One region of the Candidatus Thiodictyon syntrophicum genome, then DNA from elsewhere that is predicted to be linked to it. Evidence: predicted binding sites of a transcription regulator. Region 1 holds the regulator's gene; the other holds the start of a gene.

Region 1 (7,044 bases):
ATACGTTGCTCCTATGGGAGCGTCGCCTGGCCGATTGCAAGGATGTGCTGGTCATATATGCCCTGACGCACACCTTTATTGAGCAACTGATCGAAGGTGATGAGCTTTATACGAAAGTGAATAGGAATGTCCCCCCGGAGGATTGTGAAGGCTGGACGATCGTACTGATGGAAAGGGCAAGTCGATTTATCTGGGCGCTTCAGTGCGGGAAAAAGGATCGCAGCCTATTTTCATATGCCATACAAATACTTAGAGATGTCATCCTGCGTACTGGCGATGTCACTCTAGTCACCGACGGGGAACGTCGGTATGGCAATCTCCTGTTTGAAATTTGCCACGAAGTATTGCGAACCGGAAAACGCGGCCGCCCACCGAAAGTGCTTCGTCGCGGTGTGAAGGTGCGCCTTAAGAATAAAGGGAAAGGAACTGATAGAACGGGGCACTCGCGTCCCAAATACGAAACCCCTCATCCGGAGCATCCAGAAACCGATCAAGATGTGACGCCAGCCGATATTCATGCTAATCATTTGGAAGCATCGAACGCTTCATTTCGGCGAAAGAATTCTGCTTATCGCCGCCGAACGAATACGTACGCGAAGAGCATTTCTGGTTTGCAAAGAACATTGGATATGTTGTGGATTGTCCATAACTTTATTCGCAGCCACTTCACGACAAAACAGGTTCCTGCGGTGGCTCTGGGGATTCTCCAGCAGGGACTCTCGTGGGATGAGGTCCTTAGAGTTCGACAGCCCAGGTTATAAAAATACTACAAAAACATAAGGATAAGGAAGAACCAAACTGAACCAGTGCCAGGCCGCGGACCTCCAGGAAATCGAGCAGGGCATCCGGGCAGGTGCCTTCCAGTTTCTCCGGTGCGACGCGGGCGAACTGGGGTGCGTCGTCGGCGATCAGGCGGTGTCCGCGGCTGATCAGATCGAGCGCCAACTCGCTCTTGCCGACCGCCGGGTCCCCGGCCAGCAGCACGCCCATCCCCAAGACCTCAATGAAGACGCCGTGGATGGTCTTGCGTTCCGCCAAGGCGTGGGTCAGATAGTAGCGCAGTTGATTGATCAACTCTTCGTCCGAGACGGGGGACCCGATCAGGGGGGTGCCGGTGCGTTCGGCCCAGTCCCAGAACAGTGGTTCGGGCTCGATCCCGTCGCAGAAGATCACCGCGGTGGGCCGGTCGGTGAAGAGCTTTTCGATGGTCTCGGCGAAGGCGGTGGCGCCGAGACCGGCCAGGTACACGAGTTCCGCGCGACCGATAACCTGCAGCCGGTTCGGGTGGATGCAGTTGAGCGACCCGACCAGGGCCTGGCCGGACAGGGTCGGGTCGTCCCCGCGCAGCGGGCGGCGGGTGCCGGGCTCAGGGGTGAGCCAGCGCAGCCGGGTGCGGGGCCCGGTGTGCCGGATGAGTGACTGGAGGCTGTCGGCCATGATGGGGCGCCGTGCGCTAGGCGACGCCGAAGACGCGCAGGACGGCGGCGGCGGACCCCGCCTGCCGCAACTGCTGGCGCACCGCGGGATCGTTGAAGCGGCCGGCCAACTCGGCCAGGAGTTGCAGGTGCTCCTCGGTGGCGGTCTCGGGCACCAGCAGCGCAAAGGCCAGATCGACAGGCTCCCCGTCGGCCGCGTCGTAATCGACCCCGCGGGCGAGGGAGACGAAGGCGCCCAGGGACTGGGTGGCCTCCTTGACGCGGGCGTGGGGCAGGGCGATGCCGTGCCCGAGCCCGGTACTGCCGAGCCGCTCGCGCTCCAGGAGACGCTCGAAGATCAGGTCCGGTTTCAACTGCGGATGGTCCGTGGCCAGGAGGCGGGCCAGGGTCTCGAGCAGACGCTTTTTGCTCGCGATCTCAAGACCGCGGCCAATGCGGTGTTCGTTGATGAAGTCGGGCGGTAACATCGGCTACCGCTCCTGGCCGCGGACGCAATGCCGGACGGCGCGGCAGGTACCGCGGCGCGGGTCGCGCAAGTGGGTGCGGGTCATGTCGGCTGACTCCTCTTGGTCGTGCGGGACGCACGCGCCCGTCACACTGGTTCGGATGGCCCCGGGTCGCAACGAAAGACACCTCGAACGGGTGTCCGAGGTGTCCGTGCGTGCCGGCCCGGGTGCGACCCTGTGGTTTATCGGGGTTCGCCCTTACTCGGTCTCGCCGGGCTTGGTGCCGGTGACGGCCACCGGGCGGTGGCTGGCCTTCTTCTCCTTGTGGCGCAGGATCTGGCGGTCCAGCTTGTCGATCAGGGTGTCGATGGCGGCATACATGTCCTCATGGACCGAGTCGGCGAACAGCTTACCGCCGTTCACATGCAGGGTGGCCTCGGCGCGCTGGGCCAATTTCTCCACCGTCAGGATGACGTGGGCGTTGATGACGTGGTCGAAATGGCGAGCCAGGCGCTCGAACTTGTTATCGACGTACCCCTTGAGGGCCTCGGTCACGTCGATATGGTGACCCGTCAGGTTGATATGCATGGTCTGGTCTTCTCCTCTGGTTTCAAACCGCCTGTCAAGCCAGGCGTTTGCGTTCGTTCGAGGGTGGGATGCCCATCGCCTCGCGGTATTTCGCGACGGTGCGTCGCGCAACATTGATGCCCTGATCGGCCAACTCGTCGGCGATCCGACTATCGCTCAAGGGCTTGCGGGCCGATTCATTGGTGATCATCTTGCGGATCAGGGCGCGGATGGCCGTGGATGAACACTCGCCCCCGGCCGCCGTGTTCACGTGGGACGAGAAAAAAAACTTGAACTCGAAGGTCCCGCGCGGGGTGTGCATGTATTTCTGGGTGGTGACCCGCGAGATGGTGGACTCGTGCAGGTCCAGCGCCTCGGAGACGTCGCGCAGGATCAGCGGCTTCATGGCCTCCTCACCGCGTTCGAGAAATTCCTGCTGCAATTCCACGATCTTGGCGGCGACGCGCAGGACCGTGTCGTTGCGGCTGACCAGGCTCTTGATGAACCAGCGGGCCTCTTGCAGGTGACTTTTCAAGGCAATGCTGTCCGCACTCTGGTCGCTGCGCCGGATGAGCCGCGCATAGTCGGCGTTCACTCTTAGTTTAGGCGTAGTTTCCGGATTCAGCTCGACCTGCCACACACCTTCCACACGCCGCACGAAGATGTCGGGTACAACGTACTCCGACGCGGTCTCCGCGATCAAGGTGCCGGGGCGGGGATTCAGGTGCCGGATCACCTCCAGGGCGGCGTGGATCGCCGCTTCCGGGGCGCCCAGCAGGCGTGCCAGGGCCGCCACGTCGTTGCGGGGCAGAAAGTCGAACCCGTCCGCGCAGATCGCGATGGCCAGCGCCTGCGGCGTGGTCTGGCCGGGGGCCGTCGGCGCGCCCTGGGGTAACTGGCGCAGTTGCAGCAACAGACACTCGCGCAGATCGCGGGCGCCGACCCCCGCCGGGTCGAATGACTGGACCCGGTGGATGATGGTGGTGACCTCCTCGGGGGCGATCGTCGGGTCGCCCAGGGTGCTCAGCAGTTCCTCGCAGTCCGTGCGCAGGTAGCCGTTGCCGTCGATGGCGTCGATCACCGCGAGCGCGATCACCTCGTCGCGCGCACTGAGCCGGGCCAGATTGAGCTGCCAGATCAGGTGGTCATGCAGGGTCTCCGGGCGGCTCTGCTGGGAGAAGGGGTCGAAGTCGTTGTCGTCGCTGCCCTGGCTGCCGCTCGGGAGATAGTTTTCGTAGACATCGTCCCAGTGGGTGTCCACCGGGAGCTCGTCCGGCATCTCGCTGGACTCGCCCTGAACCTCGCGTTCGATCGTCTGTTCCTGGACGGTGGCCGTCGGCTCCGGCGTGGCGTCCTGAACCAGGCGGGCGTCGGCGGCGTCGGCGGCCTGGAAGCGGTCGGCCTCATCGCCCTCCTCGAGCATGAAATTGCTGTCCAGGACCTCTTGGATCTCCTGTTGGAGCTCCAGGTTGGATAGCTGAAGGAGCTTGATCGCCTGCTGCAACTGGGGCGTCATCGACAGATGCTGACCAAGTCGAAGCTGGATGGACTGCTTCATCGCGGGGGCTGCGTGTGGGGTGGACCGATCGAGTCTAGCAAGTTGAGTGCCTGTTTTGATTCTAGCCTATTCGGGCGCCATGGCGGAATGGTCTGGGGCGCTCACATGGAGAAATCGGTGCCGAGGTAGACCTCGCGCACCTGCTGGTCGGCGAGCAGTTGCGTGGGAGTGCCGGCGGCGATCATGCTGCCGTCACTGATGATGTAGCCGCGATCGCAGATGTCGAGGGTCTCGCGGACGTTGTGGTCGGTGATCAGGACGCCGATGTTGCGCTCGCGCAGGTGCGCGACGATGGCCTTGATGTCGCCGACCGCGATCGGGTCGACCCCGGCGAAGGGTTCATCGAGGAGCATCACCACCGGGTCCACGGCGAGTGCGCGGGCGATCTCCAGGCGGCGGCGTTCGCCGCCGGACAGGCTGAGTGCGAGTGAGGCGGCGACATGGCTGATCCCCAGTTCCTGGAGCAGTTGTTCGCAACGCTCGCGCTGCTGGTTGCGGTTCAGGTCGCGGCGGGTCTGAAGGATCGCCAGGATGTTGTCGCGTGCGCAGAGTTTACGGAAGACCGAGGGCTCCTGCGCCAGGTAGCTCAGTCCCGCCCGGGCGCGGGCGTGCATCGGCAGTTGCGTGAGGTCGCGGCCGTTCAACTCGATGCGTCCGTGGTCACTCGGGATCAGCCCGACGATCAGATAGAAACAGGTGGTCTTGCCGGCACCGTTGGGGCCGAGCAGGCCGACCACCTCGCCCGCGTTCACCTCGACACTCACGTCCCGCAGGACCTGGCGGTTGCGGTAGCGCTTCTTCAGGTGGGTGGCGCAGAGGGTGCTCACGCGCCGCCCTGCTTGCCGGGCGGGGGTGCCTTGGGGGTGGGTACCGGGGGCGCCGGGGGTGCCGCGGCGGTGCCGGGCGCCGGCGGCTTGCCGTCCTTCTTGGCCTGCGGCGTCATTTGGATCTTCACCCGGCTGTCGCCTCCCGCCTGCACCCGTGCATGGGCCCGATCATAGACGATCCGCTCGCTGGCGATGCGGTCCGTGCCCTGGATCACCAGCGCCTCGCCGGTCAGGATCAGCTCGTCGCGGTCCGCGTCGTAGTCCATGCGCTTGGCAAAGGCCTGCATCTCGCCCTGCTCGCCGTCCAGTTGCTGTTTGTAACTGGCCGGTTCGCCCCGGGCGATGATGTACTTGATCTGGCGGTCGCTGCGGTGGTGGACCGTGACCTGGTCGGCCAGCAGGCGCATGGTCCCCTGGTCGACCTGGACCTGGCCCAGATAAAGGCTGGTGCTCTTGCCCTCGTCGACCTCGACGCGGTCGGCCTCGATCAGCATGGGCTGCGCCGCGTCGCTCTGCAGCGCGACGGCGCTGCGGGTCGTCAGGCCCAGACCCAGGGTCAAGAGCGCGGCGGCCAGGACGGGCAAGGCCCGGGGCGCGGTGGTGGCGATCATCGGTCTGGCGTTCATGGGGCGGCTGAACCAGCATTCCCCTTCTCGGTTGGGGTGGGAGCGACAAAGATGTGGGCGCGCCCGGGAAACTCAGCCCGGGACGGGTGGGCGTACCACAGGCGCACGCCGGCGGCGGTCAGCCAGTCGTTGTCGCTCGCGAGTCTCACCGGCTGATCGCCCTGGGCGTATTCACGCTTGGGCCAGAGCCGCAACTGCGAGGTTGCGAGTCGTAACGAGCGGTTCGGACCGGCACCGGCCCGCTCGATCCGGACCTCGTCGCGCAGGTCGATCTCCTCGCCCTTGGACAGCAGGAAACCCTGTTTGGATTCCACCTTCCAGGGCGGTCCGCCCTCGCGGTCGAGCAGGGTCAGGCGCGGCTGGTCGAGTTCGGCCAGGTCCTCGGCAACATACTGGCGCAGTTGGTCGGCCACCAGATGCCGCTGCGGGCGTCCGTCGGTGTTGGTCTCGATGGCGTCGAGGTCCCAGACCATGTGGTCAGGGGCACGCTCGCGTACGCGCGCGGCCGGTTCCTCGCTCAGACTGCGCAGCAGCCACCAGGCCCCGCCTGCGAGGATGGCGAAGACCATCGCCAGGCGCCCCTGTCGCGTCGTCCACACGCTTTGTCACCTCGCTGTGCATCGGGTTGCGTTCAGGCGCCCTGAAGGTAGCCGCGGTTGATCGGCTCCAGGGTGCCCTGGGCCGTCATCACCAGCTCACAGACCTCACGCGCCGCGCCCCGTCCGCCGGGGGCACTGGTGCACCAGTGGGCGTGTTGGCGAACCAGGGGATGGGCATCCCCGACGGCGATCGCCAGTCCCACCCGGCGCATGACCGGCAGGTCGATGACATCATCGCCCACGTAGGCGATCACCGCGTCCGTGAGCCCCAAGGCCCGCTTGAGCTCCTCATAGGCCGGCAGTTTGTCGCGCTGACCCTGGTAGACGTGGGCCACTCCCAGGCCCTCCATGCGGATACGCACCGCCTCGGAACGGCGCCCGGAGATCACGGCAAGCCTCACGCCGGTTTCTTGCAGCAGCACCATGCCGTGACCGTCGCGCGCGTTGAATGCCTTGTATTCCAGGCCGTCGTCGCCCAGGTACAGGCTGCCGTCGGTCAAGACCCCGTCCACGTCGAAGATCACCAGCCGAATCTGCGCCGCCCGTTCCAGAATATCTTGCATGATCCATTAACCAAAAAAGGGCCACTTGGCCGAAACCGAACGCAACTCGAGTGGCAACTGACCGCTGACGACCGACGACTGACGCCCGACGCCCGACGCCCGACGCCCGACGCCCGACGCCCGACGCCCAACGCCCAACGACCGACATCTACACCACCCCTGCCCGCAGCAGATCGTGCATGTTCAGGGCACCGATCGGGCGGCCCTCGTCGTCGATGACCAGGAGTCCGTTGATCGAGCGGGACTCCATCAGCCCCAGGGCGGCGGCGGCCAGGGACGAAGCGGCGGCGGTGATACCGCCGCGGGTCATGACCGTGTCGATGATCGTGTGGTGGACATCGAGGCCCTGGTCCAGGGCGCGGCGCAGGTCGCCGTCGGTGAAGACGCCGGCCAAGACCCCCTGCCCATCGACGACCGCGGTC
Region 2 (7,044 bases), on a different replicon from region 1:
CCTGGATGTCGATACGGTCGCCGATGACGGTCCCCGCGGGCACGGCGACGGCATAGGTCCACTCGGCCGGTCCGCCTTGGTCGGCGTGAATGGCGTCGCCGTTGAACAAGGTCTCCGTTCCGGCCGCACGCAGTATGACCTGGGGAAAGGGGACCGCGCCGTCTGCGGTGAAGGAAACGGTAAAGGCCGGGTGCTTGCCGCCGGGCTCACAGTGCAGTTCCAGCGGGCAGTCGATGGCCGGAAAGCGGGTGAAAATATTCATCGGTAACTCCGTTCAATAGGCCGGTCGGGCTTGATTGTAACTTCGGCCGTCTTGGTGGGCTAGGGGGGAACCAGACCTTGATGCCAGCTTATCAGCAAACGGCGAGGGGGGCCTTGATGATAACTGCGCCCACAGGTCCTTGCGGCAACCCGTCGCGGCCTGGGGGCCGCTCCTACGCCGTAGGAGCGACCCCCAGGCCGCGACGGATGTCACCCTCAAAGGGGGCCGGAGTGTTGGTGGACTGCGCTGCGCTTGTGCACCCTACAGCCGCGGCGCCAGCGGCGGCAATGGTGGTGGAGGCCCGTCGGTCAGTCCGGTAAGTCGCTGCCCATCTGCCGCTTGGAATTGCGGAAGTTGCGATAGATCAGCGGCGCCGCCGGCCCGGGCCAGGGCGCCGCTGCGTTGATGGCCTGCACCTTCTGCGTCAACTCGGCATGATGGGGCGACTTGGCACAGACCGGGTCGGCGTTGGCGGGATCGCCGGTGAGCAGATAGGCCTGGCAGCGGCAGCCGCCGAAATCCCTGGCCTGCTCCGGGCAGGTCCGGCACGGCTCCTTCATCCACCCGAAACCACGGAATTTATTGAAGTCCGGGGACTCGTTCCAGATCCATTCCAGGCCGTGGTCGCGCACGTTGGGGAAGCTGAGACCCGGCAGTCCGCCGGCGGCGTGGCAGGGGAGCGCGGTGCCGTCCGGGGCGACGGTGAGGAAGATGGCGCCCCAGCCCTTCATGCACGCCTTGGGGCGCTCCTCATAATAGTCCGGGACGACATAGAGTGTCTTCATGCGGCCCTTGAGCTCTTTCTGATAGCGGTGGGCCACGGCCTGGGCATGTTCTACCTGGGCGCGGGTCGGGAGCAGTTGATCGCGGTTCAGCAGCGCCCAGCCGTAATACTGGGTGGTTGCCAGCTCGACATAGTCCGCCTTCAGGGCGTGGGCCATATCCAGGATCTGCTCCACCTGGTCGGTATTGTGGCGGTGCAGGACGAAACACAGCACCATGGGGTAGCCGTATTGCTTGACGAGGCGCGCCATCTCCAGCTTGTGCTGGAACGAAGCGGTGCCGGCGATGAAGTCGTTGAGTTCCGCACCGCTCGCCTGGAAGCTGATCTGGATGTGGTCGAGCCCCGCCTCCTTGAAGGCGCGGATGCGCGGCTCGTCCATGCCGAGGCCGGAGGTGAGCAGATTGGTATAGTAGCCGAGGCCGTGGGCCGCGGCGATCAACTCCTCCAGGTCCTTACGCACCAGGGCCTCGCCGCCGGAGAGGCCGAGTTGCACGGCGCCCATGGCCCGCGCCTCGCGAAAGACCCTGATCCATTCGTCCGTACTGAGCTCATTGCGGTAGCGGGCAATATCGAGCGGGTTGGAGCAGTAGGGGCATTGTAGCGGGCAGCGATAGGTCAGCTCCGCCAGCAGCCATAGCGGCTTAGGCCGGGGCGTAGTCGATCCATTGGTTTTCATGGGCTTTATCGAGGAATTGGTAGACGTCATTGCTCAGGGTCGCCGCGTCGGGAAAGCGCTCGGCCAGTTCACCGATGATCGCCGCCACCGGCCGTACCCCGTCGCAGCAGTTGAGGATCTCGCCGGCCGGCCCGTTGAGCCGGACCATGCCCTCCGGGTAGAGCAGGACCCGGCACCCCTGAGCCTCCTCCCACTGGAGGCGAAACATGGGCGACAGACGCGGCACATCGTCCGGACCTATGCCGCCCGGCGCCTGCTGGGCGGGGCTCATGGCCGACCCCCGACATTGTGATAGGGCGGACGCTTGGCGACATAGGCGAGCCACATGCAGTCCAGCATGGTCCAGAGCACATCGAGCTTGAACTGGAGCACCTCGAGCATACGCTCTTGCTGGGCGCGCGTGCGGTAATAGTCGAGCGTGATTGCGAGCCCGTGCTCCACGTCCCGCCTGGCCTCGGCGAGGCGCTTGCGGAAGTAGGCATAGCCCTTGGGCTCGATCCAGGGGTAGTGTTCCGGCCAGGCGTCGAGTCGCGCCTGGTGGATGGTCGGGGCGAAGAGTTCGGTGAGGGATGAACTGGCGGCGACCTCCCAGGGCTGGCGGCGCGCGAAGTCGACATAGGCGTCCACCGCGAACCGCACCCCCGGCAGCAGGTGCCGGTGGGACAGCAGGTCGTCACGGGTCAGGCCCACCGCCTCCCCGAGTTGCAGCCAGGCCTCGATCCCGCCCTCGTCGCCCTGGGTGCCGTCATGGTCGATGATGCGCTGTACCCACAGGCGGCGCACATCGCGGTCCGGGCAATTGGCCATGATGGCCGCGTCCTTGAGCGGGATGGCGGTCTGGTAATAGAAGCGATTCGCCACCCAACCCTGGATCACGGGCTTCTCCACCTGGCCCGTGTTCATCAGGACATGGAGCTCATGGTGGATATGGTAATAGCGCTCCTTGTCGCGCAGGCGCTGCTCGAATTCGGCCCTGGTCCAGGGCGCGTCCAGGTCTGTAGTCATCGGTGCTCCGCAATTAGGCGCGGCAAAGCGCTAAGTAACCAGTCAAGAACAAGTTAAACACGACACAATCGTTGTCGTTGTCGTTGTCGTAATCGAAGAGGCGATGCAATTCGTGGTGCGAGAGAATCCGGGGCGCTACGATAACCTCGACAACGACAACGACAACGACAACGACGCTGAAAGCAATTCTTAATCGACTTCCTTAAGGAACTTGCTTAACTTATGAGTGAACCGTTCCTACAACTCGATCGTCATGCCATCATACGCAACCTCGATCCCGGCCGCCTCCAGGGCGTGCCGCTCGGGGCTGTCCTCGTCCAGGATCGGATTGGTGTTGTTAATGTGGATCAATATCTTGCGCGGCCCGGTGAGGCGGCCCAGGTGCTCCATGATACCGCCGCGGCCGGATTGATCCAGGTGCCCCATGGCGCTGCCGGGCTTGTCGCCGATGCCGGAGCGGATCATCTCGTCGTCGGTCCACAGGGTCCCGTCCACCAGCAGGCAATCGGCCTCCTGCATACAGGCGAAGACCTCATCGTCGACGCGGCCCAGGCCCGGGGCATAGAAGAGGGTCCCGTGGGTGCGCTCGTCGCGCACCCGCACCCCAATGTTGTCGCCCGGGACCGTATTGTGACGGTGCGGTGAGTAGGGGGGTGCCTCGCTCTTCAGGGGCACGGCGGTAAAGGTCAGCCCCGCCGCCCCGGGGATGGCGAAGTCGGACCGGTCGGTCAGGACCTCGTGCCAGTTGACCCCGCGAAAGTGGGCCAGGATATTGAAGATGGGGAAGCCGCTGCTGAGATCCTGTGCGATCGCCGCGGTACAGTAGATATCCCAGGGCGCCGTGTGCTCGCGCAACATCAAAAGGCCCGTAGTATGGTCGATTTGGGCGTCCACCAGCAGGATGGCGCGGATGGCGGTATCGCGCACCCGGCGGCCCGGCTGCAGGGCCGGAAATGACGCCAATTGGGCGCGGATGTCGGGCGAGGCATTGAAAAGAATCCAGTCGTCACCGTCGGCACTGACCGCGATCGAGGATTGGGTGCGCGGCGTGGCCCTGATGAGTCCGGCGCGGACCCCTGAACAGTTGGGGCAGTTGCAGTTCCATTGCGGGAAGCCGCCGCCGGCACCGGAACCCAGGACGCGGATATGCATAGGCGGACTGCCGAGGGTGCCGTGGGCGATTGACGGGAGTTCGGTGCTCGGTGAAAGGCCCCGGGAGTCCCCGGGGCCTGGTTGTCGCGGGCGATCTACCGGTTGTTGATATACAGGTTGATCTCGAAGCCCAGACGCAGATCCTCGTAAGCGGGGGTTGACCAGGTCATGTCGGCACTCGCCTCCTGAAAGGTGGTTGGTTGGCTGTAATCCGCGGCCGACCCGAGGGGGGCAGCGACCGACCAAAGCCTGCTCCCGGGCGCGGGGGGAAGCGACAGTTTGGTTGATTCAACACTCAGCAAAGGACGTGCCAGCCGGCTCGGATTGGGCAAGCGCCGGGTCCACGCTTGGTTTCGGCGGCCCCCGCCACCTGCGCGGGAGCGGCGGCGCTGTGCTCTGTGTCAGGGGTGGGACACTCTGCGACCGGTTGCGACGGGCCTGACCGAAGGCCGCGGGAGCACGCCAGCGTCCGGCCTTGTACTCACAGTCGCACGGACCTTCACCGTGACCCGATTGCGCGTTCGCCGTCGGCTGGACGCCCAGCCCCGAGAGGGTCCGGCGGCGCCAGTCCCGGGTCCAGGGCAACTACTGCCGCCGCGGCGGCTTGCGCGTCTCCAGCGGCAATCCCGCCTCCTCCCACCCGGTGGTGCCCTGGGGGTACCAGTAGACCGCGGTGTAGCCCAAGGCGGCGAGCCGTTTGGCGGCGTTCCAGGACATCCAGCAGTCGGCGCGACAATAGACGATCAGCCGCCGGGTGTGGTCCCCGCCGGTCAGGCGCTGGAGGTTTCGCTGCAGGTACTCGGTCAGGTCGTCGGAGATGCTGCCATAGCCGACATTGGGGAGCCAGGTGGAGCCCGGGATGTTGCGGTGGGGCGGCGGCAGCCAGCGGTCGTTGTCTCCCAGGCCGACGGGCATGGGGGGTGCGGGCAGGACATCGATCAGGACGGCGTCGCCGGCGGCGATCATCGCCTGGACCTCTGCGGTCCCGACCGTGGCCGCTCCGGGAACGCCCTGCGGTAACGGCGCGACGAAGGCGTCGATCCGATAGCCTTCGGGGTTGAACAGGGGGGCTGGCTCCTCGGCACGGGGGTTTGCCATGAGGGCGAGGAGACCGGCCAGGGCAATGATGCGGCGCCGGGGCCTGGGGTCAGACGGACAGCGGGTAGAGGGTGGGCATGGCATGTCGGATCTCGACTTGGAAGGAGAATGAGTCAGCGCGACGGGCGAGTAGCAGCAGCGGGTCGCTAAACAGCGTCGCTGCGCGAACATAGGGTGAAGCTGCGACCGCCGGTGTGGGACGCCTGGGCGGCTTGCGCAACGATGATCATGGGGCTATCAGTTGATCGTGGTTGTCGAGCAAGGGGACGCCGTAGCCCTGCAGGATGGTCTGGATCTGCGGCGCGAGGCGTTCCAGCAGGGTGTTCAATTCGTGCTTCCAGGCGGTCTCGCGGGGGCGGATGCCCAATGAGACGCTGAAGGCCAGCGGCACCCCGTCCTGTTGCGCCGGGAGCGGGACCAGGGTGAGCGGCACCGGCTGTTGGCGCGCCGCATAGCCCGCGATGGGACCCCAGATGACGGCCAGATCGAGTTCACCCCGGGCGACATCGTTCACCGCATCGCGCGCCGGGGCATACAAGCGGGTGTCGACCGCCCTTTCATAGGAGCGCGTCTGCCCGAGCAGGTCATAGCGGGTGAGCAGGCTGACCGGCGGGGTGCCGGCCACCACGCCGATCCGCAGACCCTTGGCGGCGGGGTCGTCGAGGCCCTTTAGCGTGAGGCCGGCGGTAACCGTTTAGCCCCCCCTGGGTGCTGGGTGCCAAGGAGTCCCGGCGGGTCGCGGCGGCCTTGATCATAAATCCGGCCATCAGCCCTTGCGGCGGCCCGTCGCGGCCGGGAACCGCTCCGACGCCGTAGGAGCGACCCCGGCTGCGACGCGTGCCAGCCGCGGCCGGGCCGCAATTATGATCACGGCCGGTCGCGGCGATCGGTCAGATGGCAGGTAAGGGCAACGGCGGGGCCTGAAGCCCTTGGCGGCGCTGGCGGACTACCTCGGCCAGATACGGCCAGGGCGAGACGGCGCGTTTGCGACAGGTCTCGATGACGCTGGCCAGGTGGGCGAAGGCGCGGGTGCCCTGCGCGGTGCGGGTCCCCATGCCGATGCGGCGGGCGATGACCCAGTGGCGCAGGGCGCGCTCGGCTTCGTTGTTGGTCAACGGCAACTCCGGATGGTCGAGTACCACCCAGAAGGTGTCCCAGTCGTTGAACAACTCGCGCGCCAGCGCGCGCATCTTCTCATGCGGCGCATCGACCTGACGCAGGCACTCGTCGAGCAGGGCGTTGAGCATCCGCGCATGCCGTGCGCGCAACACCCCGACGGGGGGCGGGGCGCCGCGGGCGTCGTAAACGGCGGCCATCACCGTCGCGATGACCGTCAGGATCTCGCTGCCAAAGCGCTGGGCCGCCGGTTCCAAGCCATCTTCCAGCGCCTGGGCCTTGCGGATCAGGTGGGCCAGGCAGCGCAGCCGTTGGTCCAGGTCGCGATAGGCCCAGAAGCCGTCGCTCATCAACCAGCCGTTGAAGGTCTCGCCGAGCACCTGGCGCACGACCTCCACCGAGCGCTTGCCAACGACGAACAGCGTGGCGGTGGCACAGGTGAACACCCACAGCCACCGCAGCCGACCATGCTCCTTCCAACTGGTTTCATCGGCATAGCGCAGTTCGACATTGCGCACCGCCGCGTAGAGTTCCGCCTCGACCACCGGGGCCACCGCCCGTCCGGCTTCGTGAAGGCACTGGTTGATGGTCGCGCTCGACAACTCCAGACCCAGCCAATCGGACAGAAACTCACGGACCCGCGCCCGCGACAACCGCATGCGCTGGCTCAAGGCGCAGATGAAGGACACTAGCAACGGTCCGGCCAAATGCCACTCGGTCAGGGCCACCGTCCACTCGACCTCGCCCGCCGCGCGCCCCGGCTGCGCCTGCGTCCAGTGGCCGCAATCGCAGCAGCATTCAAAATAGATGTGCTTGGTCTGGCGCAGGAGCAGTCCGGTCGCGCCGGCACCGGGCTGGATCAGCTCGATTTCGTAGCGGGCGTTGTGTGCCCGCGCCACATGAGCATCCGTCAACGCCTGGCCGCACCCCGCACAGCAGGTTGGCCGGTGA

What was found. Region 1 encodes sigma-54, which starts transcription at its own class of promoters, with help from an activator protein. Its sites were predicted from a motif close to TGGCANGNTNCNTGCTT; they were not measured.
Region 2: the regulator sigma-54 is predicted to act here: its motif matches at 4,176-4,192, upstream of pqqA (pyrroloquinoline quinone precursor peptide PqqA).

What each region holds. Positions count from the first base shown of each region.
Region 1 covers NZ_CP020370.1:470,006-477,049, forward strand. Annotated here, with positions in the region: gene THSYN_RS02040 (IS1 family transposase) at 1-761, shown strand, start outside; gene THSYN_RS02045 (hypothetical protein) at 736-1,437, opposite strand; gene THSYN_RS02050 (PTS sugar transporter subunit IIA) at 1,454-1,903, opposite strand; gene hpf (ribosome hibernation-promoting factor, HPF/YfiA family) at 2,141-2,470, opposite strand; gene THSYN_RS02060 (RNA polymerase factor sigma-54) at 2,505-4,007, opposite strand; gene lptB (LPS export ABC transporter ATP-binding protein) at 4,109-4,834, opposite strand; gene lptA (lipopolysaccharide transport periplasmic protein LptA) at 4,831-5,460, opposite strand; gene lptC (LPS export ABC transporter periplasmic protein LptC) at 5,457-6,059, opposite strand; gene kdsC (3-deoxy-manno-octulosonate-8-phosphatase KdsC) at 6,092-6,622, opposite strand; gene THSYN_RS02085 (KpsF/GutQ family sugar-phosphate isomerase) at 6,771-7,044, opposite strand, start outside.
Region 2 covers NZ_CP020372.1:315,006-322,049, reverse strand. Annotated here, with positions in the region: gene THSYN_RS32655 (polysaccharide deacetylase family protein) at 1-262, opposite strand, end outside; gene pqqE (pyrroloquinoline quinone biosynthesis protein PqqE) at 571-1,722, opposite strand; gene pqqD (pyrroloquinoline quinone biosynthesis peptide chaperone PqqD) at 1,688-1,993, opposite strand; gene pqqC (pyrroloquinoline-quinone synthase PqqC) at 1,990-2,727, opposite strand; gene pqqB (pyrroloquinoline quinone biosynthesis protein PqqB) at 2,965-3,879, opposite strand; gene pqqA (pyrroloquinoline quinone precursor peptide PqqA) at 3,975-4,049, opposite strand; gene THSYN_RS32625 (PQQ-dependent catabolism-associated CXXCW motif protein) at 4,465-5,061, opposite strand; gene THSYN_RS32620 (type 2 periplasmic-binding domain-containing protein) at 5,204-5,602, opposite strand; gene tnpC (IS66 family transposase) at 5,868-7,044, opposite strand, start outside.